Linked DNA regions of Flocculibacter collagenilyticus. The protein of the gene in region 1 interacts with the protein of each later gene in a pairwise test. Links are inferred from orthologs where the notes say so. Each region holds a gene or a part of one and is shown in the gene's direction. Other genes may lie near its edges.

Evidence for each region.
Region 2: the proteins of mlaF (region 1) and groL interact in binary tests that used the Escherichia coli proteins (3 or more experiments, as listed by UniProt). The link is inferred for Flocculibacter collagenilyticus from one-to-one orthologs.

What each region holds. Positions count from the first base shown.
Region 1 is NZ_CP059888.1:3,432,489-3,449,062, forward strand. Bases 107-2,938 are described here. They hold mlaF (phospholipid ABC transporter ATP-binding protein MlaF), read left to right. Parts: upstream 107-1,036; coding sequence 1,037-1,840; downstream 1,841-2,938. Other genes in these bases: HUU81_RS15235 (calcium/sodium antiporter), read right to left, coding at 107-818; mlaE (lipid asymmetry maintenance ABC transporter permease subunit MlaE), read left to right, coding at 1,845-2,618; mlaD (outer membrane lipid asymmetry maintenance protein MlaD), read left to right, coding at 2,642-2,938. Outside these bases: more of HUU81_RS15235, read right to left, coding at 1-106; more of mlaD, read left to right, coding at 2,939-3,112; HUU81_RS15255 (MlaC/ttg2D family ABC transporter substrate-binding protein), read left to right, coding at 3,125-3,763; HUU81_RS15260 (STAS domain-containing protein), read left to right, coding at 3,764-4,066; HUU81_RS15265 (BolA family protein), read left to right, coding at 4,184-4,441; murA (UDP-N-acetylglucosamine 1-carboxyvinyltransferase), read left to right, coding at 4,457-5,716; HUU81_RS15275 (helix-turn-helix transcriptional regulator), read left to right, coding at 5,994-6,719; HUU81_RS15280 (M14 family metallopeptidase), read left to right, coding at 6,966-8,831; HUU81_RS15285 (MFS transporter), read right to left, coding at 8,915-10,114; HUU81_RS15290 (phosphoribosyltransferase), read right to left, coding at 10,313-10,873; fusA (elongation factor G), read left to right, coding at 11,116-13,203; HUU81_RS15300 (TonB-dependent receptor plug domain-containing protein), read right to left, coding at 13,297-15,546; HUU81_RS15305 (hypothetical protein), read right to left, coding at 15,749-15,994; HUU81_RS15310 (hypothetical protein), read right to left, coding at 16,212-16,574. UniProt on the Escherichia coli protein: Part of the ABC transporter complex MlaFEDB, which is involved in a phospholipid transport pathway that maintains lipid asymmetry in the outer membrane by retrograde trafficking of phospholipids from the outer membrane to the inner membrane.
Region 2 is NZ_CP059888.1:821,752-838,462, forward strand. What follows is about bases 9,106-12,074. They hold groL (chaperonin GroEL), read left to right. Parts: upstream 9,106-9,748; coding sequence 9,749-11,401; downstream 11,402-12,074. Other genes in these bases: HUU81_RS03575 (FxsA family protein), read left to right, coding at 9,106-9,286; HUU81_RS03580 (co-chaperone GroES), read left to right, coding at 9,399-9,689; HUU81_RS03590 (fibronectin type III domain-containing protein), read left to right, coding at 11,867-12,074. Also shown: HUU81_RS03520 (flotillin family protein), read right to left, coding at 1-597; HUU81_RS03525 (YqiJ family protein), read right to left, coding at 715-1,356; HUU81_RS03530 (PspA/IM30 family protein), read right to left, coding at 1,383-2,072; HUU81_RS03535 (DUF2170 family protein), read right to left, coding at 2,059-2,541; HUU81_RS03540 (DUF6471 domain-containing protein), read left to right, coding at 2,716-3,045; accC (acetyl-CoA carboxylase biotin carboxylase subunit), read right to left, coding at 3,065-4,405; accB (acetyl-CoA carboxylase biotin carboxyl carrier protein), read right to left, coding at 4,429-4,899; aroQ (type II 3-dehydroquinate dehydratase), read right to left, coding at 4,917-5,372; HUU81_RS03560 (hypothetical protein), read right to left, coding at 5,587-6,126; HUU81_RS03565 (protein-disulfide reductase DsbD), read right to left, coding at 6,139-8,088; divalent-cation tolerance protein CutA, read right to left, coding at 8,250-8,612; more of HUU81_RS03575, read left to right, coding at 8,771-9,105; more of HUU81_RS03590, read left to right, coding at 12,075-14,002; HUU81_RS03595 (IS982 family transposase), read left to right, coding at 14,576-15,460; HUU81_RS03600 (hypothetical protein), read right to left, coding at 15,538-15,699; HUU81_RS03605 (hypothetical protein), read left to right, coding at 15,950-16,711.

The sequences.
Region 1 (16,574 bases):
GGATCTATGGCAGAAGGGTTGATTAAACCCGCTATACTTAACACGGCTAAAATATTAAAAATGTTTGAGCCAATAATATTACCAATGGCTAAATCATCTTCATTTTTCATCACACCTGCAATACTTGCCGCGAGTTCGGGTAGGCTGGTGCCAATTGCAATAATGGTAAGCCCGATGACTAAGTCACTCATGCCAAAATATTTTGCGATATCGGTAGCCGCATCAACCAAAATGGTTGAACTTAACGGTAATAGAATAATACCAAGCACCACCCAGAAGATGGCGTTTTTATTACTAACACCTTCAGGAATTTCGTCTTCTGCCTCGTCTAAAAATAAATCTGTACCTTTATTCTGATTACTATTTCTGTTGCGCATTGCAATAATCATCAAGCCACCAATAAACAGTGCAAATGCAATAGCGAGTGCCGCGCCTTCATTGAAAGAAAAATAATTATCTTGAATAAACCACCATGCCAATACAGAAACCGCCAATACTATGGGTAATTCACGATAGACAGTACTGGAAGAGATTGACATGGGTTTAAGTAACGCTGTTAACCCTAGAACAAGAAGGATATTAGTGATATTTGATCCAATTGCATTACCCACAGCGGTGTCAGTTTTATCAGCAATTGATGCACTGGCCGACACCATCATCTCGGGTGCCGAGGAGCCCATAGCAACAATGGTTAAACCAATAATCATCGTTGATATGCCAAGATTTCTTGCTAATGCCGCCGCGCCATAAACAAACTTATCAGCACTCCAAACTAATAATGCAAACCCTAAAACCAACAAAGCAAATGAAATAAGCATGGTATAAACGTCATTTTGAACCCAACAATGGCCGCAATTGTGCGGTTAAATGAATAAAAAGAAAAGCAAAACCCCAAAATAATCGAGTAAAATCGGCCTTCAGCAACAATTTTTTAAAAAATTTATATTTATTTACGAAATATTATTATCAACTAAAGTTAAAACAGCATAAAATACGCGGCCTTAGTTTCTCTTAATTTAGTACACAGGAAGGTGAATTGTCTGATTTCATAGTGAAAGTTAAAAATTTAACTTTCAAGCGTGGGGAAAGATTAATATACGACAACATCAGTCTTAATTTTCCTCGGGGTAAAGTTACGGCCATAATGGGGCCTAGTGGGATCGGTAAGACAACGATGCTACGTTTAATTGGTGGGCAATTACAGCCACAGTCAGGTTCAATCCATTTCAACGATAGTAATATTCCTGAATTAAGCCGCAAAGCACTTTATGATGTGCGCAAAAATATGAGCATGCTATTTCAAAGCGGTGCATTATTTACTGAAATGTCGGTTTATGACAACGTTGCCTTCCCTATTCGTGAGCACACCAAGTTACCTGAAGCACTGATCAGAAAAATGGTCTTAATGAAGCTTGAAGCGGTGGGCCTACGTGGTGCTGCTGAACTAATGCCAAATGAATTATCAGGCGGAATGGCAAGAAGAGCCGCGTTAGCGCGTTCAATCGCACTAGATCCTTCGTTGATTATGTACGACGAACCTTTTGTAGGCCAAGATCCTATTTCAATGGGTGTATTGATTAAATTAATTCGCTCACTGAATGACGCACTTGGCTTAAGTTCTATCATTGTTTCGCACGACGTTACTGAAGTGATGAGCATTGCTGACTATGTGTACATAGTTGCAGAGCAACAAGTGATTGGCCACGGCTCTCCTGATCAAATAAGACAATCAGACTCTCCGCTCGTGCAGCAATTCCTTAATGGGCACTCGGATGGTCCTGTACCATTCCACTTTAAAGCGAAACCATACTCTGAAGACTTGTTAAAGGTAACTCATTAAGATGATGTCGTTCTTTCAAATAGTGGGCGCAACCACATTATCGTATTTAGCCGGGCTCGGGCGCGCTGCATTTATGTTATTAAGTGCCATTTTTACTGTGCCAAAACCAGGTAAAGCTCTGCCACTACTCATTAAACAAATTCATGTAGTGGGTGTACGCTCTTTAATGATTATTATTGTCGCTGGCTTGTTTATCGGCATGGTATTGTCATTACAAGGCTATACTGTTTTAGTTGATTATGGCGCTGAGGATAGCCTTGGCCCTATGGTATCGTTGTCACTATTACGTGAGCTTGGCCCAGTTGTTACTGCCTTACTATTTGCCGGGCGTGCAGGCTCTGCACTAACCGCTGAAATTGGCCTGATGAAAGCAACCGAACAGCTAACCAGCATGGAAATGATGGCAGTTGATCCATTAAAACGCATTATTGCTCCTCGTTTTTGGGCTGGCGTTATAAGCATGCCATTGTTAGCACTTATATTTTCTGCCGTAGGTATATTAGGCGGTCATATTGTTGGCGTAGAATGGCTAGGTGTTGACAACGGCAGCTTCTGGTCAATCATGCAAGCTAATGTAGATTTAGTGGATGACGTATTTAACGGTATCATCAAAAGCATTGTGTTTGCCTTTATTGTAACTTGGGTAGCGCTATTTAAAGGTTATGATGCCATGCCTACGTCAGAAGGGATCAGTAAAGCAACCACAGAAACAGTAGTACATGCATCACTTGCCGTACTGGGTTTCGACTTTGTATTAACCGCGTTAATGTTTGGATAATTTAGGATAAACGAGAGAAAACTATGATAAGCCGCAAAATTGAAATTATGGTAGGCATTTTTATCACATTAGGTGTGATGGCATTTGTTATGCTGGCGTTAAGCGTTGCCAATGCAGGAGCGGTAGGAACAGGCGAAACATATAATTTATACGCTAAATTTGACAATATTGGTGGATTAAAAACTCGCTCGCCAATAAAAGTAGGCGGTGTAGTGGTAGGCCGTGTAACCGCTATTAAGTTAGATCCTGAAGATTATTCTCCGGTTGTGACCATGTCTATTGCTCAATCTTATAATAATTTTTCTGAAACCAGTTCTATCTCTATACTTACATCAGGCCTACTTGGCGAACAATATTTAGGATTAGAACCTGGATTTATAGACGAAAGTGTTGAAATACTTAAAGGCGGTGACTATATCGAAGATACTAAATCAGCGCTTGTGCTTGAAGAGCTCATTGGACAGTTTTTATTTAATCAAGGAACAGATGACTAATAAGGAACCACTATGTTGAAATACCTACACACTTTTATTATTGCAGTTATTTTATCGCTATCTTTTCAAGCGAGCGCAAACAACGAAGAAAATCCGTATAAGCTGATTGAACGCGTCGCAGATAAAACGTTTAAGCGTATCGCTAACGAACAGCAAGTAATCAAAAATCAACCAGAACACCTGAAAAAAGTCGTTACGGAAGAATTGTTGCCGTATGTCGATTACCGCTACGCGGCTTATAAAGTGTTGGGTAAAAATTTCCGAAAATTCACAGCCGAACAGCGCGAAGACTTCGTGCACGCATTTCGCGATTATTTAGTTTCTACTTATGCAGGTGTGCTTACACTTTACAAAAATCAAGCGGTGATTTTTGAGCCTGAACAATCTGTAGACGGTAAAAAAATCGTTATGATCACCACTAAAGTGATTGATGAAGGCAAGCCTGATATCAAAATTAATTTCAAAGTGCGTAGAACTAAAACCCAAGGCTGGTTAGCTTATGACATGGTAGCAGAAGGTATTTCACTGCTAGACAGTAAACGCGCTGAATTAGGTGGTCTGATTATGCAACAAGGGTTAGACAGTGTAACAAGTTTACTGAAAGAAAAAGCAAAGCGCCCGATTGAAATAAAAGAAAAAGACGCCAAATAAATGAGCATGAATTTACGTTGGGAGCCTGCTTCTAATCTTCTGAATATATCGGGTGAGCTAAATCGCACTAGTATTTTAGCTCATTACCCGATAAAAAAGTCTAACTTTAGTGGCCAGTCTCTTACTGTTAATATGAACGACACCGTGAGTGTTGATACTGCTGGCGTAGCTTGGTTATTGCATTTAATTGAAACTGCAAATGCTGCCAACTGCAACATATCATTTCAGCACCTGCCACAACAGCTAGTTGATATTGCTACTGTAACAGATGTATTACCTTTATTAGACAATACTGCTGTTTAAAACTTAACACAGAACGCCTAGCACATTGTAGCGCTAGGCTGTATAGTTCCACCCTTTCCTATTAAGTTTTGTAATGCCATATCATGGTGACAAACCAAATTTATTATGAGTACTTCCATGGAACCAGAACAAATAAAAACATTGCTTACTACTGAACTGTCTCTTGACGAAGTATATGTAAAAGTAGAAGGCAGCCACTACGAAGTGATCGCTGTTGGTCACTGCTTTGACGGTGTAAGCCGCGTAAAAAAACAGCAGCTAATCTATGCACCATTGATGGCGCATATTAAAGATGGAACAATTCATGCCGTATCCATCAAAGCCTACACTCCGGATGAATGGGCAAGAGATAAAAAACTAGTTATGCCTTCTTAAGGAATCCCTTCATTCATGAATCAATTTCAAATTTTAGGTGGTAATTCATTAAATGGTGAAGTCACCATTTCCGGCGCTAAAAATGCGGCATTACCCATTGTTATCGCCACACTATTAACACCTGACACTGTTTCATTGAGCAATGTGCCAGAACTACGTGACATTGACACTTCTGTTGAGTTACTCGACCACCTAGGTGTAAAAGTAAACCGAAACGCGGGTAATATGGAAATCAGTGCTGCAAACATTACCAGTTTAGAAGCCCCCTACGAAGTAGTTAAAAAAATGCGTGCTTCTATTCTCGTATTAGGCCCTATGTTAGCTCGTTTTGGTAAAGCGCATGTCTCGTTACCGGGCGGCTGCGCTATCGGGGCACGCCCTGTAAATTTGCACATTGATGGCCTGCGAAAAATGGGGGCACAAATAGAGCTGGAAGGTGGTTACATTAATGCGTCTGTTGCAGGACGATTAAAAGGCGCTCGCATTGTAATGGACATGGTGAGCGTTGGTGCTACAGAAAACTTATTAAGTGCTGCAGTTTTAGCTGATGGCGAAACAATCATTGAAAATGCCGCCCGTGAACCAGAGATTATCGATCTGGCTAACTTCCTAATCAAAATGGGCGCCAAAATTAAAGGTGCGGGTAGCGACACTATTGTGGTTGAAGGTGTTGCCGAATTGCACGGGTGTGAGCACAGCATTTTACCAGACCGTATTGAAACCGGCACATTTCTAGTAGCCGCTGCAATGACAGGGGGCGACGTTGTTTGCAACCATACGGCACCTTATCTACTCGATGCCGTGATCGAAAAGCTTCAGCAAGCTAATGCAGTGATCACAACGGGTAACGACTTTATACGCATTTCAATGCAGAGCAATCGCTTAACCGCTGTGAATATTAAAACTTCACCGCACCCAGGCTTTGCCACTGATATGCAAGCTCAGTTCACCGCACTCAATGCTGTTGCCGCAGGCACAGGCACCATTACTGAAACCATATTTGAAAACCGATTTATGCATGTCCCTGAGCTGCAACGTATGGGTGCCAATATTCGCCTAGAAGGTAATACCGCTATATGTGGTGATACTGAGCGCTTAACTGGTGCTCAAGTGATGGCAACCGATTTGCGCGCATCAGCGAGTTTAGTGTTGGCAGGTTTAGTTGCTGAAGGCACCACGATCGTTGACCGTATTTATCATATCGACCGTGGTTATGAAAAAATAGAAAACAAACTACAGCCTCTTGGTGCAAATATTATACGGGTCAATAAATAAGCGTTCATTCTCACTTTTTGGCGTATAAGTTTAATGTTATGCGCCAACTTCCACTATTTAAATCAAGTTTTCAATTAATTTAATCCGCCATTCTTATTAACACTTTCCGTTACATAAACCGACTTTATTTCACTTCACTCATCCTTTATGCTTATTTATATGTTTAAAAATTCATCAAAGGCGTAGACATATACCCTACATTTTTTTAGTATGTGAAACGTAAGTTAAAAATAATAATAAAAATAGCGACGATGACTTCTATCACATTGAGTGATATATGCACGATCGCGCAACAAACTTAAAGGTTGGTGAAGTTATGAGTTTAACGGATATAAACACCACTAATGGGTTCTTGGTTACTACTAGAGAACTTAATCTACAGGCTAATGAGCGACTAAGTTTTTTTCTAAAACTACTACAAACGTCGAATATTAATCTTAAACAACAAGAAACATTTCCAAATTCGTCTGAGGCTGAGTCATCACATTGGTACTTTATTGATGTGGCTGATTATGACTTATCACGTCGGCTAATTACAGAAATCAAAGAGCTAGCAGCTGCGGCTAATGTAGTGTTAGTGAATGCTAAAGAAAAAGATATTGATGAATGCATGTGCGTTGTCCATGGTATTCGTGGCGTATTTTATCAAAAAGATAAGCCAGATATGCTAATGAGAGGCATTGAGTGCCTGAAGCGACATGACCGATGGTACAAGCGCGAAACCATGAATTCAGTGATTAATAAGTTACTAACTGTGCCACGTACCTCGCCTGAACAACCGCCAGGGCGCTCCATTGTTGAGTCTAACTTAACGAAGCGAGAGTCTATGATCATTAAACTGATCTCTAGTGGCGCTAAAAATAAAGAAATAGCCGATCAATTAAATATTAGTGCCAATACGGTTAAAACCCATATCTATAGTATTTTTAGAAAAACTCAATCTAGAAATCGTGTAGAACTATTAACGTGGAGCCAACGGTTCCAACCTTCTGTGTATAACTAAAATACGCAAAATCCTCGACAAGGTTATTATCACTTGCTCTCGTGTTTGCTTACTCTAGGATTGCTATTAGAGTGGCAAACCGCTGAGCTGTCATCAATACACTCACCATAAAATTTCCATATTAATCAAGTTACTTTCCATATATCCTTAAACCAGCTGCTTTGCCAATGCTTGAATTAAAGCAAGGCTTTATGCAACGCACCTAACATACAACGGGTATATGAACTGAACTGGAATGTTACCTCAATGAAAAATCACATCATCAACACATTTTTAGCTGCATCATTCTGTCTTAATTTCCTTGTTGTGCCGCACACACAAGCCGACGAAACGCTGTTGCCTCCCATTGAAAAATGGTCTGGTAAAAGCCTAGCGCTCATCGAAAAACGAGATAGTAAATGGCAAACCCCTTTTGAAAAAGCTAACTTAACGCACACGCCTAATTATGACGAATCAATTAATTTTCTCACCAAACTCGCCAGCTCAGAGCCGCGCTATCACATAACGTCAATTGGTAAAAGTGCACAAGGCAGAGATATATGGATGCTGATCGCCTCACAAGAAGGTGTAAAAACACCCAACGCACTTAAAGCCAATAAAAAACCAACGGTACTCATTCAAGCAGGCATACACGCAGGAGAGATAGATGGCAAAGATGCAGGTTTAATGTTGCTACGTGATATTAGTAAAAACAACAAAGCGCATTTATTGAACCAAGTAAACCTGTTATTTATTCCTATTTTAAATACCGACGGTCATGAACGTTCTAGCCCATATAACCGTGTTAACCAACGTGGCCCTAGCAATATGGGTTGGCGCACCACTGCGCAAAACTTAAATTTAAACAGAGATTATGCCAAAGCCGACGCACCTGAAATGCAGGCTTTATTTAAAGCCATCAACCAATGGCAGCCAACGTTATATTTAGATATTCATGTAACAGATGGCGAAGATTACCAATACGATATTACTTATGGCTTTAACGGAGAACATGGTTACTCACCAAATATTAGTCGTTGGCTTTCAACAGCATTGTCACCTGCTATTAATCAGCGCTTAAAAGAGCATGGCCACCTTGGTGGACCACTGGTATTCGGGATGGATAAATATAATTTTACCAAAGGATTATTCGGCTGGACTGCTACGCCACGTTATAGCAATGGCTGGGGTGATATTAGGCATCTACCAACGATACTCGTTGAAAATCACTCATTAAAACCTTATCACCAACGTGTATTAGGTACATACGTATTTCTCGAAGCCACAATTAATAAGCTTGCAAGCGACGCTAATACATTGAAAGCAGCAATTAGCCAAGACATTAAACAAAAGCATAAAACGCTAACTCTTGCTTGGTCTTCCGATACGCAAAACCCCGAATATATTGACTTTCAAGGCATTGAATATCGTAATGCTGTTGACCCGCTGACGGGGATTAAATATGTCGAGTGGACCGGAAAAGCGCAACGTTATGAAAAGTTACCCGTCTACTGGTCACGTATTCCAAAAACAACTGTGTCGATACCAAGCGCTTATTATATTCCGCCTCAATATCAGGATGTAATACACCGTTTGACAGTACAGGGCATAAAATTCGATCGATTATTAGAAGCGAAAAACCTAGCAGTTACCCAATTAACGGCTAGCAATTACTCCTTTGGCAAAGTACCTTTTGAAGGGCGTTTAACGGTGAATGCTGAATTCAACGCAAATCAATTAACTACCCTGCTACCCGCTGGCACGGTAAGAGTCCCAACATCACAAAAACTAGGACTATTAGCCGTTGCGTTGCTCGACCCAAGAGGTCCAGATTCTCTTTTTAGCTGGGGCTTTTTCAATCAAATTTTTCAGCAAACAGAATATATTGAAAGTTATGCAATGGTGCCGCTAGCACACAAGTTATTGCAGCAAGATGCAACATTAAAAGCCGCTTTTTACGAAAAGTTCGGCAAACAAACACAACCAGAAACAACCGTAGAAAATAACAAAAATGCTGGCTCCCTTTCAGAGTTATTTTCGGGAGAGTCAGACGAAAAGATGAAGTGGCTATATAAGCACTCAAAGTATTACGATAATCAGCACTTAAAATACCCAATACTGATGGCGTATTAAGGACTTAAAGCAAACAGCAATAGAAGAGTTGTTTTAAAACACTCTTCTACATTTTTATGGTTGATATGCTTGAACTATGTTTACTATTCGGGAGATAAAGCAACTACCCTAGCATGCCGCCACAGCCAGATAATAATTGCTGTGACTACGAGCAGCGGAATACAAATCATCAATAACCCATTCCACCCTAACCCTGCAACTACCCAGCCAGCTAATAGTGATGCTGTCGCTTGCGAAGAGAAAATCACCAAATCGTTAAACCCTTGCACTTTAAATTTTTCAGCATGATTGTAGCTTAACGGTAATAGCGTCGTAGCTGTAACAAACATAAAATTCCAGCCAATACCTAATAAAATTAACGCCCACCAATAATGCATATAGTGCTGACCAAACAAGCCAATAACGATGCACGCTAATAAAGTGGCAATGCCAATATAAAGAACAGCAGAATGACCTAATCGTTGTATTAATTTACCCGTAAAAAAGGACGGTAAGTACATCGCTATAATATGACTCTGGATCACCCATTTAGTATCAGCGATATCAAAACCACTATGAATATGCATACTAATCGGCGTTGCCGTCATAATAAAACTCATCACACTAAATGCGACAGCAGCCGATAATAAAGAAGAGATAAATAGTGGGTGCACTATAATTGCTTTTAGTGGTCTAGCTACCTCATTAATTGTTTGCTCATCAACCTCGACTGGGTTAAAGAAATAAATCACGGTCAACGCTGCGCCTAGCAATACTGTTAATAATAAAAAAGAACCCGCAAATTCAACATCCAATAAGTCTTTACCTAGCAACGCAGTCTCTGGCCCCAAAAATGCGGCAAGCAACCCCGCAAGTAATAAAACTGAAACAGCCTGACTTGCTTGCTTGGTGTCAACCGATTCGATTGCGGCAAACCTGAATTGCTGTGACGCGGCCATGGTGATGCCAAATAACGTAATACTGATACAAAATAACGTAAAGCTGTTCAACATAATGCTCATGCATGCAAACAGGGTATTTAGTAAACCTATTAACATCGCTAACTGAAATCCACGCTTGCGGCCAACTTTCGCGATCACTCTGACGACAGGTAACATAAATACCGCAATCCCCACTACCATAAGCGCAACAGGTAATGTGGCAAGCGATTGATTTGGCGCAAGTTGAATACCTACAAAGCCACCAACAAACACAACTAATGGACCAATAGATCCCATCAGCGCTTGAGCCAACATCAAAATATATACATTAGGATGCAGTTTATTTGAAAACAAAGAAAGCATGACGTGTTACTACTATCTAGAAGGTAAGAATACGATGTTTAACAATACTCGCCGATAAAAATTATACAAGTAACAATGAGAAAATATTAATAATTTTAGGGGCTAACTGAAAAGCAAAGCCCAACCATCAGAAAGTGCTGCCATCGTATGAATGCAGCACATGACCAGTTAAAGGCTAAAGATAAAAGCAAAAATAAATTATAGGAATAGCTCGTGAATATTACTTAATTCAGTTTTACCTGATGTAATTTCATCCGGGGTTAACCCAGACAACTCATGCGGGAAAACCAACCACTCTTCACTTTGCTGAACATAATAATCAGGTTCAATATCTACCTTATTATTCTTCGGTTTATACCACGGACACGCAATGCGAATATCACTTGGCGTATTTAAACGAGAAAGTTTATTAATTTGCTTGAGCAATGCATCAATACTTCGACCTGAATCAAATACATCGTCAACAATTAATAAAGAATCACTGGCATTCGCATTTTCAATTAAATAATGCAACCCATGCACTTTAATTTCGCGCGATTGTTGATTAATTCCGTAATAAGAAGAAGTACGAACAGCAATATGGTCCGTTTTAATATTTTTAAAATCAAAAAACTCTTGTACTGCGATGCCTATTGGCGCACCACCGCGCCAAATACCAATAATGAAATCAGGCTTGAAACCTGATTGGTATACTTGATGTGCTAAGCGAAAAGAATCTTCTAGTAGTTCTTGCGAAGTGATAAAGCGTTTGCTGGTCATGGTAGTTCCAAGTCGACAATTACAGTATCTAAACAATTATAATTAACTTCACTATAACGTCACGATAATTCTTGGATAAAACTCAATTAAATACTTATAAATACAGTAAATTTAAACCGTCATACGATAAAGTAATAAAAAAAGCGCAAGCAGAACTAAATTAAGTTGGTTGTTTGTGTATAAAAATGATAAAATCCCGCGGCTTTTTTAACCAATTCAATAGATTTAAATAGAGTAAGACGATGGCAGATTTGTCCAAATACAGAAATATAGGCATATTCGCACACGTTGACGCGGGTAAAACCACAACGACTGAGCGTATTTTGAAACTTACTGGTAAGATCCATAAAACTGGTGAAGTACATGACGGTGCAGCAACAACTGACTTCATGGAACAAGAAGCTGAGCGTGGTATTACAATCCAGTCAGCTGCAACAACTTGTTTCTGGAAAGACCATCGCATGAACATCATCGATACTCCAGGACACGTTGACTTCACTGTTGAAGTATACCGTTCATTAAAAGTACTTGACGGTGGTGTAGGTGTATTCTGTGGTTCAGGTGGTGTTGAACCTCAATCAGAAACTAACTGGCGTTACGCTAACGAATCTGAAGTTGCACGTTTAATTTTCGTAAACAAATTAGACCGTTTAGGTGCAGACTTCTACCGCGTTGTAGACCAAGTAGAAAACGTACTTGGTGCTAACCCACTAGTAATGACGTTACCAATTGGTACTGAAGATGACTTCGTTGGTGTTGTAGACGTACTTTCTCAAAAAGCGTACGTTTGGGACGACACAGGTCTTCCTGAAAACTACGAAGTTGTAGACATTCCAGCTGACATGGTAGACGATGCGCAAGCATACCGTGAACAGCTTATCGAAACAGCTGTAGAGCAAGACGACGAGCTAATGATGGCTTACATGGAAGGTGAAGAACCTTCTTTAGAAGACATTAAGCGTTGTATCCGTAAAGGTACTCGCGAGCTAGCGTTCTTCCCAACTTACTGTGGTTCAGCGTTCAAAAACAAAGGTGTTCAGTTAGTACTAGACGCTGTTGTTGATTACCTACCTTCTCCTACAGAAGTTGACGCTCAGCCTCTTACAGACAAAGACACTGGTGAAGCAACTGGCGAAGTAGCAACTGTAGCCGTTGAAGAACCATTCCGCGCGTTAGCGTTCAAAATTATGGATGACCGTTTCGGTGCACTTACTTTCGTACGTATCTACTCAGGTACTGTGAAGAAAGGTGACACAATCCTTAACTCATTCACAGGTAAAACTGAACGTGTTGGTCGCATGGTAGAAATGCACGCAGACGACCGTACTGAACTAGATTCAGCACAAGCGGGCGACATTATTGCTATCGTTGGTATGAAGAACGTTCAAACTGGTCACACTCTTTGTGATCCTAAGCATGAATGTACCCTTGAACCAATGATCTTCCCAGAGCCTGTAATCTCTATCTCTGTAGCACCTAAAGATAAAGGTTCAACTGAGAAAATGGGTATCGCAATTGGTAAAATGGTTGCTGAAGATCCATCTTTCGTTGTTGAAACTGACGAAGACTCAGGTGAAACCATCCTTAAAGGTATGGGTGAACTTCACTTAGATATCAAAGTTGATATCCTTAAGCGTACTTACGGTGTTGACCTTGAAGTGGGTCAGCCTCAGGTTGCTTACCGTGAAACTATCACGCGTGAAGTTGAAGATAGCTACACTCATAAGAAACAGTCTGGTGGTTCTGGTCAATTTGGTAAAATCGATTACCGTATCAAGCCAGGTGAACCAGGTTCAGGTTTCGTGTTCAAATCAACTGTTGTTGGTGGTAACGTACCTAAAGAGTTCTTCCCTGCTATCGAAAAAGGTTTTGCTAGCATGATGGAAAACGGTGTTCTAGCTGGCTTCCCAGTACTAGACGTTGATATCGAGCTATACGACGGTGGCTTCCACGCAGTTGACTCATCAGCAATCGCGTTCGAAATCGCAGCAAAAGGCGCATTCCGTCAATCAATTCCAAAAGCAGGTGCACAACTTCTTGAACCTATCATGAAAGTTGACGTATTCACGCCAGATGATCACGTTGGTGACGTAATCGGTGACCTTAACCGTCGTCGTGGTATGATCAAAGACCAAGAAGCGGGTACAACTGGTGTTCGCATCAAAGGTGACGTACCTCTTTCAGAAATGTTCGGTTACATCGGAAGTCTACGTACAATGACTTCTGGTCGTGGTCAATTCTCAATGGAATTCTCACACTACATGCCTTGTCCGCAAAACGTTGCTGACGAAGTAATTGCAGCTGAGAAAGAGAAAAAAGCAGCTAAGTAATTAACGCTTAATTACTTATTTGCAAAAAGCCCTGATAGTCTGACTATCAGGGCTTTTTTAATGCTCAATTAAAGGGTACTTAATCGCTGCTAATTAAAATGTATAAGTAAAAGACAGTGCCGCATTTCTAGGTTCAACTGCTGGTGTACCGGGGTCTTCATTGAGCTTTCCTCTTGCCCTTATCGGATACAACCCTCGCTCATCCCAAACATTATGTACGACTAAACGTAGGCTCATTGCACGATTAATATCCCAAGCTATACTCACATTCCCCCAATTAATACCCGTCTCTTTCGAATTAGTCCATGGCGCCCACCAATCTGCCAAACTAATGTGCTGATAGGCAAGTGTCCAGCCTTTATAAAATTTCCACTGTGAACTATATCGCCAAATCGATTCTGGCATGCCATTCGCGTTAATATCATCGGATGTTCCTGCAACTGGTGACTTCATGCCTAGGGCAAAGCCGTCGGCACTGATTACATCATGAGTGCTGTAGGAGATTTGATGCTTCCAGCGAGCTGATTGCCAAATACTGGAGAGTTCTACGCCACGCAATTTAATTTTACCGGGCTGATTAGCATAATAAAAAACGCCTCCCCAACTCCCAATGGTATCGGTTCCTATTGCAGCTTCAGGTGTACCGTTGCGGGTTGATAACGTTAAGATAAAATCTTCAATTTCATTATAAAAAAACACTGCATCAAATTGCCAAAAATCGGATAACTTGCCTTTAATCGCAAACTCATAGTTTTTGAGTGTTTCTGTTTTAGGCGATGGGGCGTTCATTGCAGGGCTGCCATCACTTGAAGACGTCATCCCTGAACCTTCTAGTTGATCTAGATTATCTTCAGACAATAAACCATCTCGTAAAAATCCTCCCGTGTAATGCACACCCGGTGGCCCTCTAAACCCTTTCTGATAGCTAAGCCGATAAACTGTTTCACTTTCCGCTGGCGCAAAACTAACACTTAAACGCGGGGTGAATTCATTACCCCAATGTTCATGGTGATCGTATCGTGCACCCAAGTTGATATGCCACTCTGGGGTTATATCGCTGGTTATCTCGGCTATCAGTGCTTTGTTCAAAAATGTTTCTTCAAATAACCATGTATGGGTTTGATTTACTTGTTCAGTGAGTTGAGCGGTACGATTAACAATAAAATTATCACCTTGCCAGTTACTATCTCCTGTTTTTATATATTCTAGCTCAGCAGCCACCACCCAATTAATGCCTTTTCTTGCATTACGTTCGCTTGTCACAACGGTATCGTTTTCAGCCCCGATACGAGGTATTGGTTGATTTGATCCAAGCTGTAATTTTAAGAAGCCACGCTGCTCTCTTGCGCCTCCGGTCGTTTCCCCTGTAGTCAAATCGTAAAGGCCGTAATCATCTACTTGCCAGTTGCCCGTATAGGTAAGGTGGTACTCTTCATTAAAATTATGATGATATTCGGCGGCGATAAATGTTAATCGTTGCTCAACTTGATCTCTGTCTTTTGTCCAATTATATAAGTCACGAATTTGCTGATGGTGCTGTAATTGCACCTTCCAACTTTGGCCTGTCAGCTTGGAAAAAAATCGGGTTGCCCTTGCGTGGTTTAACTTATTTCCTCTTAAGGCGGGCGGATTAGGGTGCGACGAGTCACTTTCTTGAATCTCAATTGCCCACCCCTTTTGTGGCAGCTCAATGCCATCAAACAATTGTCGTGACAAGTACCATTGCCACCTCAAATCGTTCCAAGTTCCTCCCCCCATCACACTTGCTTTGTGCCATCCATACTCACCAGCACTAGCAGTTGCTATCAACGGTTCCTCAATGTTGCGAGTAATAATATTAATAACACCTAACTGCGCGCCTTGCCCCTGCATTACGCTACCTGGGCCACGCACAACCTCTATTCGCTCAATGTAATCAAGGCCAATACCATTTAACACGCTGTCAGCAGGCCCCCAAAACCAATCTGCATTTACTTTTATTCCATCTATTAACAGTAAAACCTTACTGTTATTATCTGGCGCGACGCCTCTAAAGGCTCCAATCGTATCGTCTTTATCTTCCGCCTTAAAATATCCGGGAACATATAAATTAAGTACATCATTAAGTGTGCGACCACCTGAGTATTGTATTTCTGAACGATGAATGACAGTTACTGAAGCAGGTAAGAATTGCTGTCTTGACTCCGTCGTAGAGCTCACATTCACATCAACATTCAATAATTCATCTAACGATAGGGAGAATACGTCTTGTGGCTGTTTAGCCTCAGCACCTGTGTTATACGCTAGCGCCGTCAGCGCACAAAACACGCTAATTCGACATGAGTTTTTATGGTAATTGAGCATATCAATACTCTATAACTATATTTGTACCCAAAGTGTAGAAAAGTTAACAGTGAATACAAAACCGAAAGTGCGTTTTTCTAAGACAGCAGCCGTAAAGATATAAATAGCAGCGCAAAATTAATATGCGATGGGTAGGATGACGATATGATTGGCAAGTTTGTAAAATAAGCAGAAGTATTTAGGGCGTGTTGACCTTTCGAGGTTATTTTTTAGGCCAAATGGCTGGTAACACTAGCCTTGATTGAATTGCGCTGTTACCCGCAAACTTACTAACCAGTAGCTTAGCAGTTAATGCACCAGAACGAACAAACGCCGCTTCCGAACGGTTTAACTTAACTGTATAGTCGGTTGTCACAAAGCCATGTTGCACAACATATGTTAAAAATATTTCACTATCTTTTTCAAAGCAGACATAGCTCCAAGGTGCTTCTTCAATAATTTTCTCCATAACCCTATACTACTTTTACCTTTTTTGAAGCAGAGCAACACAAAATTGATTAACAAACCGATAGTTAAACACACCTTCACTTTTCAAGGACGTTTTGGCAAAAACTTGTTTATTAGCCACCCAAGTAACAGCATGTAATGTGTAATTTTTCATGTTCATACAGTATCTAAAATAAAAAGCCACATCGAAAATAAACAAAGTTGCTTATTAGGTTTAGCTAAATTCTTATTCTAAGTGTTAAGCCCATAAGCGGTTTAGATCGAGTAACATACAACCTTGAAAAGCCAGCATACACTACCACCATTATAATACCCAATACAAACATGGGGATGGACGATGGCTCAGGTATTGCCGAAATAAAATAATGGTTATCGCCCACACCTGCCACAACGGAAAGTGTAGCTATACCCGTGTTTACTCCCAACCAACTTACAAAGCGATCATAATGATCAACATAAGGCTTGGTGCCTCCTCCCATTATACTGTCATTGCGCGTCAACCCTGTTTGAGGATCAACGGCTCCACCAGCATACTCGTCATATATGCCAACCATATGACCAAATTCATGGGCAGCAACGCG
Region 2 (16,711 bases), 2.6 Mb from region 1 along the record:
CGCAAGTTTTGCTCTACCTTCAGCGTCAAAGGCGTTGTTCTCATTAAAGTAGTTTAAATCTGTTTGGTCGAATCCAGTTAAAGAAACAGACTCAAGCTCTAAACCATTTTTTTCTAAATCATTAGCCACGTTAGTTTGTACCTTTTGTACAAAATCAGCACGCTGTTCATGCATTTCTGTCATGGTCATTTCTGCCGCAACCGCACGAAGTACGTCAACAAACTTTGACTCCATTAGTTTTTTAACTTCTTCAACACGTGTTGTTCTTGTACCTAACGTTTGCGCCGCCATGGCAATAGACTCGCTATTAGGTGCAACGCGCAAATAGAAATCTGCTTTTACGTCAACACGAAGGCGATCTTTAGTGATCAATGCTTCAGATTGTATTTTTTCAACTTCAATACGTAAGGTGTTCATGTTGACAGGAATGGTGTCGTGTAAAACGGGAAGTACGATGGCGCCGCCATCTTTTACTACTTTTTCACCACCTAGACCAGTACGAACAAACGAGGTTTCTTTTGTCGCGCGGTTGTATAACTTGGCAAAAATTAAACCAATGGTGAGGAGTGCAACGACTGCTGCACCTACAATAATCATAGTAAATTCTAGATTGCCAGGAGCTAAAGAAGAATCCATATAAAAGTTTCCTTATTTTGTTTATTGGACTTGTGTTTCGTATTTAATGTTATTGTGAATATGTAAGCTGTGTAGCGGCTACGCATTATATTTTGTTGCTAACCACACACTTTCTTTTTTATCGATAAGTAGCACTTGGGTGCCCTGTGTAAATTCGTCATCAGCAATAGCAGGCTCAACCATTACATAGTGCTTTTGTTTAAAATGATCGGTTACAACGGCTTCTGCTGCATACCCCTGTTTGGCGGTACCAATTGTTATCGTGCCTACTTGGCCACTAAAGGTATTCTTACTTACCGCCGAGGACTCATTTTTAGGCATTACTTTAGCGAGGGCCGCGCCCAACCAATGTGTACTGAAAAGCGCTGCTATGGTTGCGATAGGAATGCTAATAAAGGTGGATAATGACTGTGAAAAAATGTGATGGCTGGTAAAATTAAGGCTGTAGCCGACCAGTGCAAAGCTGACAAGTAATAAGGTTAACCAAACTAAAAGTGGTAGCTTGTCTAAGCACAGCCAGCCTAAAATAGCGGTTAGGCCACCTTCCGTCACACTTGAGTCTGCATCCATGTCAACGTCAACATCTAATAGGTTGTCAAGAATGCTAAGGATGGATGCTCCAATAAGCATTCCTATGCCTTCGATTAGGCCTATAACGCACATAATGCCAAGCGCTACAGTGAAATAAATATTTTGGTTTGAAAAAATAAACTCGAACATATTAGTATCCTTGATTAATTCAGCAATTACTGCGAATTAACGTTTTCCTTCTTTACTCTATTTAACACATCATCTACAGATTGAGCGTGTAAGCTAATGCCTGCTTGAGCTAACTTGCGGTCTAAATTGGTTTCGTTATTAAGCTCTTCTTCTGCTTCGAGACGATCGTCAAATGTGTCTTGCTTTGCTTTGATGCGCGCTAAGCTTTCTTTTGCGGAGGTTACTGAAGCACCGTTTGCATGCACGCTTGAATAGATTTTCTCATGTGCTTTTTGCACCGATTCGGTTGCTTTCAGTTGGGACAAATTATTTTCAATATCTTTTATTTCATATTCGGCTTGGCTTATTTGCTGTTGTAGCTTTTTACTATTGTTATTGAGTGAGCTAAGCAATGTTTGCTCTGCTGATAACGACGCTTCTAAACCAACAACTTTTTCGGCATATTCCCGTGCTACTGCTTCATTATCGTTGTTTAATGCTTGATGAGCCTGTTGTTCATGATGTTCGATATCGGCTTGAATCTTTTCAATGGCTAACTCGGTGCGAAGGCTCGACGCAGTAATTTCAGCATGACCCTGTTTTGCGGTTACTAAATGTTGGCGCACGTCATGAAGCTCTTGCTCTAAAATAGATATGCCATTGGCATCAATAATATTTTCACCGATATTGGTGGCAGCGCCTTTAAATGCAGTAAATATTTTTTTAAACACGTTCATTGTGCTCATCTCCCTGTTGAAATATTTCTTGTGACTTTACTTGCAACTCTGATTGATTAAATTTGTAAAGTGGCTCTAGAGCATCAATGACGTTCATGGTGTTAGTAACCAGTGCGAGTAATTCCTCAATGAGCTCTGACACCTGCGATTGCACTGATAATGCACCAAATAACACGTAATAATCGATACCTGCAATATTGTCTATTGCGATAGTCGATAGCGGTAAATACTTGTGACTTTTTAATAGTTGATAGTCAATTTGCTCAGGATGCTGAAATTCATTACGTTCAACTAAAACAGATTCAACCAGAATTTGTTTTTCGCTTACAGCAAGCACTACAGGGAGGTCGCCGTACTGGCGAAAGGTAAGTTGTAATGCATCTTCTTGCTCAATAATGTCGACGTGATAGTCGTTCGCGAAGTTAGTGTTAACTAAGTCCTGTTTTAATTGTGTAATTGTTATTGTCATTTTACGTCCTGTCGTTTTTACACTGTGCCGAACTATAAAGTTGTAGTTATTAATAGTCAACAAAAGTTAAAAATATTTAACTTATAATAATTATTTTTAATTAATAAATTGAACAGAAAGTATCTTCTGTTACTATGTGCGTACTTTTACTGGGTCTTAATAATTAAAACGTATATGCCTAAAAAATCAGAAGATATTTCGCAAGAATTACAAGCTGTATTAATGGTCTCTAAACAAGAGTGGAAAGATACACTAAGCACTTGGCTTTCTGCTTTTATCAGACGTGCAAACATTGATTATAAATTTTTATCAGATGAGCTATGGCGGCGTTTTAGGGTAAAGCAAAAAGTCACGAATTTGCGCTCCAAATTTTCACAGGGCACGGTAGATGGGCAACTATTATTGCAGATTTTATTGATATGCGAGCAAACAGTAAATCTTGAAGAGATTGAAGAAGTGTATCAAAAGTCGGTTAAACAGAATCAAAAAAATAAGGCCAATTAAGGCCTTATTTTTTTAGCAATTATAAGCCAAGTTTCTTTTCCAAGTAGTGGATATTAGTTCCACCGTTTTGGAAGTTCTCATCAGCCATAATATCTTTATGTAATGGCGTATTTGTTTTAATACCACCAATCACAATTTCATTAAGTGCATGCTGCATACGCGCAATGGCTACACCACGGTTTTCGCCATAAGTAATTAGCTTACCAATCATGGAGTCATAATTCGGCGGTACACTGTAACCTGCATATATGTGCGAATCCCAACGTACACCTAAACCACCAGGTGGGTGGAAGCGGTCAATACGGCCAGGTGATGGGATAAATGACACTGGATCTTCAGCATTTATACGACATTCCATAGCATGACCACGGATCACAATATCGTTTTGACGCAACTTAAGCGGTTGACCCGCAGCAACTCGAAGTTGCTCTTTTATTAAGTCTACTCCAGTTACCATTTCAGTCACGGGATGCTCTACCTGAATACGTGTATTCATCTCAATAAAGTAGAACTCACCATTTTCGTATAAAAACTCAAATGTTCCTGCGCCGCGATAACCAATTTCAATACAGGCTTGTACACAACGAGAGCCAATAAAGTCGCGCATTTCCGGAGTAATGCCCGGTGCAGGCGCTTCTTCAACTACTTTTTGGTGGCGACGTTGCATGGAACAGTCACGCTCACCTAAATGAATGGCATTACCTTGGCCGTCAGCAAGTACTTGCACTTCAATGTGACGTGGGTTTTCTAGGAATTTTTCCATATAAACCATGTCATTACCGAACGCTGTACCAGCTTCAACTTTAGTCATTTGAATTGATTTAATAAGCTCGTCTTCGCTACGAACTACACGCATACCACGGCCACCACCGCCGCCAGCAGCTTTAACAATCATTGGATAGCCAATACGTTTGGCAATAGCTCTATTTTTAGCAGGATCGTCGCCTAGCGGGCCATCAGAACCTGGTACGCACGGCACACCCGCTTTTTTCATTGCTTCAATTGCTGACACTTTATCACCCATTAAGCGAATGGTGTCAGCGGTAGGGCCAATGAAAATAAAACCGCTGTCTTCTACTTGTTCAGCAAATTCGGCATTTTCAGCTAAAAAGCCGTAGCCGGGATGAATAGCAACAGCGTCGGTAACTTCTGCTGCTGCAATAATACGTGGAATGTTTAAGTAACTGTCGGTAGACGATGCTTTACCAATACAAATTGATTCGTCTGCCAGCAGTACGTGCTTTAAGTCTTTATCTGCAGTTGAGTGAATTGCGACTGTTTTAATACCTAGCTCTTTGCAGGCACGTAGAATTCTTAACGCAATTTCACCACGGTTTGCAATTACAACCTTGTCTATCATGGCAATTAGCCTTACTTTCTGGATTATTCGATAACAAATAGAGGTTGGTCAAATTCGACCGCGTCTTCGTTTTCTACAAGAATTGCTTTTACTACACCTGATTTATCAGACTCAATTTGGTTCATCATTTTCATGGCTTCGATAATACATAATGTATCGCCCACTTTTACCTGTGAACCAACTTCAACAAAGTTGCTGGCATCTGGCGCTGGCGCGCGATAGAAAGTGCCCACCATAGGTGAACGAACTTGATGGCCAGCAACGCCACTTGCAGCTGGCGCGCTTTCAGCTGGCGCTTGTTGTGCAGGAACACTAGCTGGAGCAGCAGGCGCTTGCGGTGCAGGCATTGGTGCTGCGTAAGTAGCTGGAGCCATCACAGGGGCTGAGCTATGGCGGTTAATGCGAACCGACTCTTCACCTTCAGTAATTTCAAGTTCGGCAATGCCAGACTCTTCAACTAACTCAATCAACTTCTTTATTTTACGAATATCCATAATATATGCCCTATAAATTATTTATTCTTTGTTTGCAGCTGTTCGATCGCTGCTTGTAATGCAAATTGATAACCTTGTACGCCAAAGCCTGTAATGACACCTTCTGCAATGTCTGACAAATAGGAATGATGCCTAAATGCTTCTCTGGCATGTACGTTTGAAATGTGAACTTCATAAAAAGGTATCGCAACGCTTAACATTGCATCACGCAATGCCACACTGGTGTGGGTAAATGCTGCGGGATTAATTATTATGAAGTCGACTTTTTCAAACGCTTGATGAATTTGTTCAATTAAAACGTGTTCAGCGTTAGCTTGTACCGCAGTTAATTGCACATTAGCTGTAGCAGCTTGCGCAGTTAACTGCTCATTTATTTGCGCTAACGAATGGCTACCATATATAGCGGGTTCTCGTTTTCCTAACATATTTAAGTTAGGGCCATGAAGCACTAAAATATTAAATTTTGTAGCCATCTGATGCGATTGTCCTTTAAATTGAAAAAATGAATTACTTTTATGAACGTTAATCTAAGTAAATCATTAAATCTGAGACAAATAAACGTTTATCACAGTAATTGCGCTTTATTATAGATAAATCAACGAAAATAGCAGCAAAATACTGGTCTTATCAGACGTGATTGAAAGAAGTGGATAAGGTGGTTTAGTATTTAATGAAATATATTACCTGTTACCATGGAATGGTTATTGTTTTATATTGTAATTTTTCTCCATAGATAGATTCATAAGATATATTCACTTTACAGTTATCGTGTAAAAACTTTACTGTATTCATTAGATTACTAATTTGTTTATTACGTTCTTTGCTGTCAATCTCTAGTTTTGTGTGTTCAACCTTGAGAATGAAAACTTCTTCATCTTTGGATAATGCGCTTTGTTGAGAGAGTTCTGAAATAAACAATCTATAATCAAGTCCTAGCTTTTCCTTTAATAACTCATTCAAGTTATTGGTAGATATTTTTTCTTCATTTACAGATATGTAATAATCACTTATTACTGCAGTTCCTAGTCCTTTGTTTTGAATTTTGAAACTGAAACTCAGCGTGTCTACATCATGGTGAAACCAGTCACATAAATAAGGTTTCACTGACAGTTTGTGATGCTTCCTACTAGAACTAACTTGGTAAATTGAAATAAACAAAGCTAACAGTGCAATAACAGCTTTTACATCAAAAAAATCCGATACATGTTTGAAAATAACTTCTATCATATTGTGCTTAAGTTAATAAATACTCTTTAATGATTGCAAATGCGCGTGGAACTCTTTTGCCCCTTTAAAACCAGTCACACGATGGCTAGTTACTTCTTTCCCGTCTGGCGAGAAAAACAATATCGTGGGCAAGCCAAACACCATATAAGACTCCATTAATACAATGTCGTCATCATCATTTTTGGTTACATCAGCATGTAGTAAACGCATGCTTTTCATCGACTGCTGTACATTGATATCACTAAACGTAAATTTCTCAAATTCCTTACAGGCAACACACCAATCCGCGTATAGGTCTAGCATGACATATTCACCATTTTGCACTGCCGTGGCTAATTGCTGATTAAGATCGTTTACGGTTTTAATTTTAATAAATTGTATATCGCCGTGTGCTGCGTCGGTCTTATCTTGGCTGTTATCCGTGCTGTTCATAGCGCTACTGGTTTGATTACTTTGGCTTGAACTTGATGTGCCAACAGTACTAGTAGAACCAAAAAGCGGCTGGTTGTTTAACAGTTGCGTGGTTGAAAATACCACTAAGATAATTGAGACCAACCACACCCCTGTTTTAGTTTTGCTTTGTGTCAAACCAGATTGAACGTGGTGCAAGTAGGCTGCTAATGCCAAGGCTAATAGCAGTGCAAATACCATCACGATATTAAATGGCATAATGCGCTCTAATAAAATAAGTGGCACTGCCAGTAAAATGAAACCGAAAATGTGCTTGATGGTATTCATCCAATTTCCCGCTTTCGGTAATATCTTGCCACCTGTCGTGCCAATAATTAACAGTGGTACGCCCATCCCTAAGCTTAATATATACAGTGTTAATCCTCCGACAACTAAGTCGCCAGATTGAGCAACAAATAGTAGCGCACCAGATAAAGGGGCAGTGGTGCACGGTGACGCAATTAATCCCGATAATGCGCCCATAGCAAACACGCTTGCGACATTACCACTTTTTTGCTTATTACTAATGCCCGTTAGTTTAGACTGCCATTTTTCAGGCAAACTAAGGTCGTATACTCCAAACATCGCCAATGCTAACAATACAAACAAAAAGCTAATGCTAATAAGTACGGCAGGGTGTTGGAAATATGCTTGAAATTGTACTCCCAAGCTAGCTACAACTAACCCCAGTCCTGCGTATGTAATGGCCATACCTTGTACGTACGCCATAGACAATGAAAATGCACGAGCCAATGAAAGCTGCTGTCCTTGGCCGACAATAATGCTTGAAAGAATAGGGTACATTGGGAAAACGCAAGGCGTTAATGCCAAACCAATACCAAGAATAAAAAAGATTAATAAGGTACCTAATAAGTTGCTGTTTGCTAATTTATCGGCAAGCTCGGCATGCTCAGCCAATTGAGGTTTGTTGTTTGATTCAAGATTGACTTTGTTGCTTTCGAGCGTACTAACAGTCGGTGTTGCTGTGATTTTTTCAATAGGAACAACTTGTTTTTCTGGCGGATAGCAAAAGCCTGCTTCGGCACAGCCCTGAAAGCGCACTTTTAACTCAGCTACTGCACTGCTTACATTGTTGATAGGAACCGTAATAACAACTTGGTTAAAGTAAACATCGCTTTTGCCAAAAAATTCGTCGGTAATTGTTCGCGAAGGCGGGTACTGTGCTTCACCCATTTCAGCGCCTTTGATCGCGTATTCAAATTTATCTTTGTAAATGTAATAGCCGTCGGCTATGTCCCATATCAATAATAACTTATCGTTCTTTTGTCTAAAATTAAAAACAAATGCTTGATCAACAGGTAAAAAATCAGGCTGGTCGTTGAAAATGTTAGCCAATGTTTGGTCAAAGCTTTGGGTTATGTTGGCACCTTGATTGGTGCTTTGTTGGGCATGTGCTACTTGCCAAGGTGTGGTAATAACCGTGATTAATGCCGCGATTAAAGTCGCAAATATAAGGGAAACAAATAGTGTAGAACGAAAAAACGGCTGCATAGAGTGTCCTGCATCAAAGAGACGATGGTGTGTTTTATCGGTACTGCATGTCGTACGACTTATCTTCATAGGTTTATTTCAAACTTTTATTTGTTAAAACATTAAATAGTTAGAGAGCAGTAGGCAGTATCACTTATTCATACTGTTACTTTTTAACATTGTTACCTGTCAACAGTGTTTGTGTCTAATGACTGGTTGATCCAGCTTAAATAATCGTCACTGCCACCTTCAACGGGTAACATAATAATTTCTGGTACATCATAATCATGATGTTGCTTAATTGCACTTTCTAATAAATGAAACTTACTCACCAGCGTTTTGATAATTAACTGTGTTTCTTGCGCTATTTCTACCTTTCCTTGCCATTTATATACTGACCGTATATTTGGCAATATGTTTACACAGGCTGCTAAATTCAACTCAACTAGCTGTTGGGCTAGGGTATTGGCGGCATGCTCGGAACCACAAGTACACAGCACAATGGCATAAGTATTTTGATGTTGGTGTTGGCTAATAGTTAACATAACGCAATGTTAATCCTCTTTAAGTTAGCATGTGCCTAATTTGGACATATTTAGTTACTTTTCTCTGTTAATAGTTGCATATTACAGGGTTGAGTTAAGACCTCATTATCCCCATTTAAATTTCAACTTCTAGATAAAAAGTGAATAAAACTCATCTCATGTTTAAAGTATTATTTTTATTATTCTTGGTGATTCCTATTGTTGAAATTGCTTTTCTTATCCAGCTGAGTGACGTAATCGGTGGCTTTGCAACCATTGCTTTGGTTGTGTTAACGGCATTTGTAGGAGCAAAATTGGTTAAGTCGCAAGGCACAGAAACGATTCAACGTTTACAGCAAAAAGCGGCGCAAGGACAAATTCCAAGCGATGAAATCTTTAGCGGTATTTGTATTCTTATTTCCGGAGTACTTTTAGTTACACCCGGTGTATTTACAGATGTTATCGGCTTTTTACTACTAACCCCTCCAGTTAGAAAACGGTTAGGCGATGCACTAAAGAAAAATATGGTGATGGGCGCAACCGGCCAGCAAGGCTTTACCTTCATGTCGGGTGGCATGTCGGGCCACTTCCAGCAGCATACTGCCGAGCACCAGCGCCACACCGTTAACTCTGAAAATAAAGCTCAACCAGAGCAGCCTGCTACCTTAGAAGGCGAGTTCGAAAGAAAAGATTAAAAATTTCTTTGTGATCTCTTGGGATCACAAAACTAACCCCCATTTACTTTATCAACTTAATAAAGAACCCAATTTTTGGTTAATTCCAAACTTAAACTAGGAGATTGAATAAATGAATATCCGTCCATTACATGACCGTGTAATAGTAAAGCGTTTAGAGCAAGAAACTAAATCTGCTGGTGGCATTGTATTAACTGGTGCCGCAGCTGAAAAATCGACTAAGGGTGAAGTTATTGCTGTAGGTAATGGCCGTGTTTTAGAAAACGGTGACACTAAAGCATTAGACGTAAAAGTAGGTGATACAGTCTTATTTGGTTCTTACATTGAAAAAACTGAAAAGTTAGACGGTGAAGAACTACTAATTATGAGAGAAGACAACATCTTAGGTGTTTACGAAGGTTAATTCGATTTTCTGACCCAAAAGCAATAAATATAAGTTTGAATTAGATAGAGGATTTTAAAATGGCTGCTAAAGACGTTCGTTTTGGTGAAAGCGCTCGCGTAAAAATGCTTGCTGGCGTAAATATTTTAGCTGACGCAGTAAAAGTAACATTAGGCCCTAAAGGTCGTAACGTAGTATTAGACAAATCATTTGGTGCTCCAACAATCACTAAAGACGGTGTTTCTGTTGCTAAAGAAATTGAACTAGATGACAAGTTCGAAAACATGGGCGCACAAATGGTTAAAGAAGTTGCGTCTAAAGCAAATGATGAAGCTGGCGACGGTACAACTACTGCAACTGTATTAGCACAAGCAATTGTGAACGAAGGTGTTAAAGCGGTTGCTGCGGGTATGAACCCAATGGACCTTAAGCGCGGTATCGACAAAGCCGTTATCGCTGCTGTTGAAGAATTAAAAACACTTTCTCAACCTTGTTCAGACAACAAGTCAGTTGAGCAAGTAGGTACAATCTCTGCAAACTCAGACATCAACGTAGGCCAAATCATTGCTAAAGCAATGGACAAAGTAGGCACTGAAGGTGTTATTACAGTTGAAGAAGGTCAAGCGCTTGAAAACGAACTTGACGTAGTTGAAGGTATGCAGTTCGACCGCGGTTACCTTTCCCCATACTTCATCAACAACAGTGAAAATGGAAACGTTGAGCTAGAAAGCCCATTCATTTTACTAGTAGACAAAAAAGTATCTAACATTCGCGAATTACTACCAATTCTTGAAGGTGTAGCAAAAGCGTCTAAGCCACTACTAATTATTGCTGAAGATGTTGAAGGTGAAGCACTAGCAACATTAGTTGTTAATAACATGCGCGGCATAGTTAAAGTTGCAGCTGTTAAAGCCCCTGGTTTTGGTGACCGTCGTAAAGCAATGCTTCAAGACATCGCAATTTTAACTGGCGGTACAGTAATCTCTGAAGAAATTGGCCTTGAGCTAGAAAAAACTCAGCTTGAAGACTTAGGTACGGCTAAGCGCGTTATCATCACAAAAGACGACACGACAGTTATCGACGGTGCGGGTGAACAAACGGCAATCGATGCACGTGTAACACAAATTCGTGGCCAAGTTGAAGAAGCAACTTCAGATTACGACAAAGAAAAACTTCAAGAACGTTTAGCTAAATTAGCTGGCGGTGTAGCGGTTATTAAAGTAGGCGCTGCAACTGAAGTTGAAATGAAAGAGAAAAAAGCACGCGTAGAAGATGCATTACATGCAACACGTGCAGCAGTTGAAGAAGGCGTAGTACCTGGTGGCGGTGTTGCACTAGTACGTGCAGCTGCAAAAATTGCTCACTTAACAGGTGACAACGAAGACCAAACTCACGGTATTAAAGTTGCACTACGTGCAATGGAAGCACCTTTACGTCAAATCGTATCTAATGCCGGTGAAGAAGCGTCAGTTATCTTAAACAAAGTACGTGAAGGCGAAGGTAACTACGGTTATAACGCAGGCAACGACACTTACGGCGACATGCTAGAAATGGGTATCCTTGACCCAACTAAAGTAACACGTAGCGCAATTCAGTTTGCCGCTTCAGTTGCTGGCCTAATGGTAACAACAGAAGCAATGGTTACAGATGCACCACAAGATGCATCAGCAGCTCCTGCAATGCCTGATATGGGCGGCATGGGTGGAATGGGCGGCATGGGTGGAATGATGTAATAGAGTTTTAACTCTATTTGTCTCCCTGACACTCAATGAACAAAAGTCCGAGCAGAAATGCTCGGGCTTTTTTGTGTTCAAAAGTATGCCAAAAGTCATGGCTTAAAATAATTTATGTAATTAAACACTTAATGCAATGAAAAGATATTTACAAAGTGTTTTTATATATATACCTTCGATTTCTAATCGTTAGCTCTGTCTTATCAAGGAAGTTTGTATTGCTGATAATTCCCACTCATTTCTCATGCGAAACTTCTTCCTTCCAATACATTATTTATAAGGATTTAGAATTACATGTTCAATAAAATATCAGCGGTTTGTTTAATATTCATATTACAAATACTTACCTCGTTTTCTGTTGAGGCAGTTCAAACGCCTAGCTTGAATGCCTTGCCATCGACAAAAACTGTTAATAGTTCCAAATGGCTGCACTGGAATCATATCAGCCCTATAAGTTACTATATATTGGAACGGAAAGTAGGTAACGGAGCATGGACAAGGGAAGGTGTTTATTACAACTTAACCAATGGTGCAAACCTTTCTTTTCCGCATAAAGGCCTCAACTGTTTTAGAGTTATTGCTACTTATAATGGTAGTTGGTCTGGATGGTCTAATCAAAGTTGTACCACGGTTGTTGGTGTTGCTGGAACGATAACTAGTCAGAAGAGTACGGTTGCTCTTCCTGCTGGCTGGGGATATACCTTCTCATCGAGTAGTATCAATATTTCAGATCCAGATAGTTCTAGCCATAGTATTCATTCTATTTCATCAGGATCAAATTACACTGTATCTGGCAATAGAATCACTGCGACGATTGGTTTTACTGGCGTATTAACTATTCCTGTGAGATATAAAGATAATGAAGGGTTAGTAACAAATACTTTTAATTTTAAAATTAATGTTATAGGTAAAGCGAGTAACTTTGACGTTGAATATCAAAACAGTATTGGTAGCCACAAGTTAACATGGCATCCAGCTGGTGGTGCTACTAAATATAGAATAGACGAATATAAATATACTGGCGGTTCAGCTAGTTGGCAGGGCGAGTCATATACTACAACCACTTATTTTAGTTTCAACGAGCGCAATAATCAGGATGGCTACAGATATTCTATTTACGGCTGTACCTCCGATACTAAATGTGTTTCAACTTTTAGCTCTGTGAGTGTTCAAGATAGGCGCTTAGATCTTGGTGGAGTATCTAACCTTAATTACTCAACTCCAGAGTGGGGGGATATTAATTTAACTTGGAGTGCAGCTTCTAATGCTGATGAATATAGAGTTCGCCAATATAGTTTAAAGAATGGTTCTTTCTCTTTTGAAGATGAATTTTTTACAACAGGTACAAGCTATAACTTCACTGATAAAGCAAACGGTGAGGTTTATAAATTTGATGTTACTGGTTGTATTTCAGGTAGCGCTTACCCTTCAAATTCATGTGGCACTCAAGTCAAAAGTGTTGTAGAACCAAAGCGTTCCAAATTAATTGAGAGTGACTTTTCTTCTTTGGGTAGCTTGTTGGCAGATTGGAACTATAGCAGTTATGCCTGTGAAAACATTTCAAATGTTTCTTCAAGTTGTTATAGGGCTGAGAGTAAAGGTTATTACACAAAAAACTCTGTGGAAATTACTCCGAATGGTGAACTATTCCTAAAAGTTTTAGCTAAAGAAACAACAGATCCAGCTTTAGGGCTTTTAACCTGTAATGCTAGTCAACTTTACCCTAATCAATATCCCGAACCTGCTATATCTGACAAACATTATATTCTTTCTTCTGGATTTGTTGAGTCCAAAAATAAATATACATTTGGTGAGTTTTACGCAAAAGTTAGCTATCAAAGAGTTTTTGGAACGCAAAGCGCAGTATGGATAGACTCGGATTGGATAACTCCCAACACAATTGGACAAGAGATTGATCTTGATGAGTATATACCTATGGCAGATAAATGGCATAGGACACACCAGTTCACGGTACATACACATGATGGTCGATTTTTAGAGTGTCCTGAGAAAGGTTTTTATAAAGCAGCATCAAGTTGCTTAGCTCGAGGGGCCGACAATAAAGATAATGCTACGGGGACACTTGCTTTTGAAGTACAAAAACAAAATAGTTTTGAACATGGTCATGTCTTTGGTGTTAATTGGCTCGATACGGGTGATGATATGACTTATCTTCAATCAAGAGATGGCACTCCTTCAGAAATTTGGATTACAGTATTTAAATTAGATCCGGCTGGTAATAAAATTCAAGCAATAGACGAACATGGTATGCCGAAAGTAGATAGTGAGGGAGAGCCAGTATACGAGACAGAAAATGTACAGAGAGCAGCATACTCTCATAACGAAATGACTAGTGGTGGACCCCAAACAATACTTGATGCTGCTAAGATTAAACTGTCTGTAGAGGTTGGTAAAGATTATTATGGAGGCTCTGTTACCGATCAAATCAGATTATGTGCAGTTATTGGTGGTGAGCTAGACGCAAACCATGAGTTACCAACTGAGCACACACTGGAAGATGGAACTACAAGTGACGGTCATTTGTTAGGTGGCATGAAAGTTGACTGGGTGAAAGCTTACCCTGAAGAGATCAACCCGTAGGAATTAATATTAGTGTACTGTTATAGCAATATTACTTTGCTTTTAGTCTATAGGCATATGATTACTAATCAATATGCTAAGTTAAGTATTGGGTTTGCTGGGGTATAAAGTGGGGTATCACCATAATTTCCCATGTATCTATTTTAATTAAAACAAATGGTTAACCTCTACATGGGCGGCATGATGTAGTCCGTCGCTCAATAATTATAAAAAAGGCGCTAATTTAGCGCCTTTTTTGTGTCCATTGCCCCGTCCTAAATAAGAATGTCACTTTTCCAACTTAAAATTTGGAGAATGTGATGAAACAAATATCTAAAAGAGCACAAAAAGATTACTCCCTCGCTTTTAAATTATCAATTGGTAAAAATTATATAGCCCACCTTTCTATTTTAGAGCCATGGTGAAAGCGGCAAGTTGTCCGGTACGCTGGCAGTAAAATCAGTCGAGGAAGTCGACAGAAGCACCTAAGTAACCCCAACTCGGGATAAGAATTTGAAAATTTAAGGAACTAAATGCCTGCTCCACGATCAGATCTTTCGACCAAAAAAGAAAGTGACCAAAAAAGGAACAGGCATGAATAAATTAGTTGAACTCTTCTGTGATGTCGATGATTTTTGCAAAGTATTTATTCCCGAATGGGAAAAGCAATTGATTGCAGACGGCACACAAAAACGTAAGCGTCGAAGTAGATTGACGATGAGTGAAGTCATGACAATTATCATTGGCTTCCACATGTCCCATTACCGAGATTTTAAAAATTATTACACTGGTCATGTCAGTCGCTTTTGTCGAGAAGAATTTCCACATTTGCTTAGTTATACACGCTTTTTAGAGCTAATGCCGCGAACAATAGTGCCAATGTGTGCGTACTTCACCTCACTTAAAGGTAAGCCTACAGGCATTGAGTTCATTGACTCCACTACTTTAACCGTTTGTCATAATATTCGAATTCCCAGACATAAAACATTTAATGGTATAGCAAGGCGAGGGAAATCGACGATGGGCTGGTTTTATGGTTTCAAACTTCACCTTATCGTTAATTATCGGGGAGAGATCGTTGCAGCCAAAGTCACCACAGGCAACGTTCATGATACTAAACCAGTCGAAGAGCTAGCTGCTGGTTTGACAGATAAATTGTACGGAGATAAAGGTTATCTCAGCAAAGCACTGGAAGCTTCGTTGTTTGAAAAAGGGGTGACATTAATTACTACCGTTCGCAAGAATATGAAAGCCAAAGCGATGTCGTTATGGGACAGAGCGATGCTATCTAAGCGATTTATTATTGAAACTATTAATGACCAATTAAAGAATATCTCCCAAATTGAACACTCCAGACATCGCAGTATGAATGGTTTTATGTTGAACTTAATGGCAGGATTAGTGGCTTACTGCCTTAAAGACAATAAGCCAAGCCTTAATTTAACTGACTCAGAGCTTAATTCTATGATCGTGGCTTAAACCGATCTGGGGTTAAGTACAAATCTATTAAAATAAACAGTGAAATTCAGCCAAGCTTAATGGGATATAACCATTTTTTATTGCTCTTTAATGAGGGATATTGTGCGTCTGATATTACTTAGAGGTAAACGATTAAAGTTTGCTTTAGTTACTTCAAGCGGAAAGTCTAATACACCCACATCACCTTCTAATGTTCTTCTCACTAAATCAAGACACTTTTCTTTAGGGGTTTTGTTCATATTCTAATTGGCGATCGGTCAACATGTAATGGCATATGTAGTGGCATAGTTAATTTGGCCACCTGATTAGCTCCTCTATCGCTAAGCTTCATACTAAGCTTAGCCGTGTCATGTCTATTTGTACTTTTGCCATTTAATACTTTAACAATTGGGTAATATTCCATTATTAAAGTGCCAAGCTTGGTTAAAGCAGCTCATAATGTTGTAAAATATGATTTTTTTATTTTTATATTATTGAGGGACTTTATTTATGACGAGAGCTAGGAAAGCGTTTGGGTTGATATTGATTTCATTGTTTTTGGTTTTCTTCGCTTATAAACATTATAAAAGTGGTGAAGTGTTGGTGGATGAGGTGAAAATCAAGGTTGACCCCTCAAAATATGGACGAGTCGAAGTTCAACATGATCTGAGTAATGCCTCAATTAGAGATTCGAGTAATGACCAAATTAAAGACTCGAGCAATGAGCTGCTGAATAGCTCGGTTCACTTAAAGAGCCCAGAGCTGGGTAATCATATTACTAAAGAAAGCCCCCCAAGTTCTGAGCGTGAAAAGGAGGAGTTCTCTTCTCACTTTTATGTAGATGAGAATACTGACGAATATGAAGAACTCTTAACTAAATATAAAAAAAGTAAAAGCGCAATTTTGTTAAATGAGTACTTTTATGTTCCGATAAAATACGATGGCGGAGTGGACTTTGCAAAAATCAGTGTTGAAGAGTTTGGTGAGCTTAGAAAAAATCCGGGCAATGTTTACAACAGGCGATTAGACTACTTGAATAAGGCGGATAGTTATGGTGATTGGTCTTTTGATGCAGAACTCAATGCGACTGAACTCTTTTCAACTTATTTTCCCCATTCAGATTACGATATATTAGTGTTGCAATGTCGTGAAAGGTTTTGTTTAACCGAATTTACATTTTCTAATGAAGATAATGCATATCAATTTATTGATACGCTAAGGGCGAAAAGAAATATGTGCCAGTGTCGCGTTTTAGAATATTTTCCTCCCACT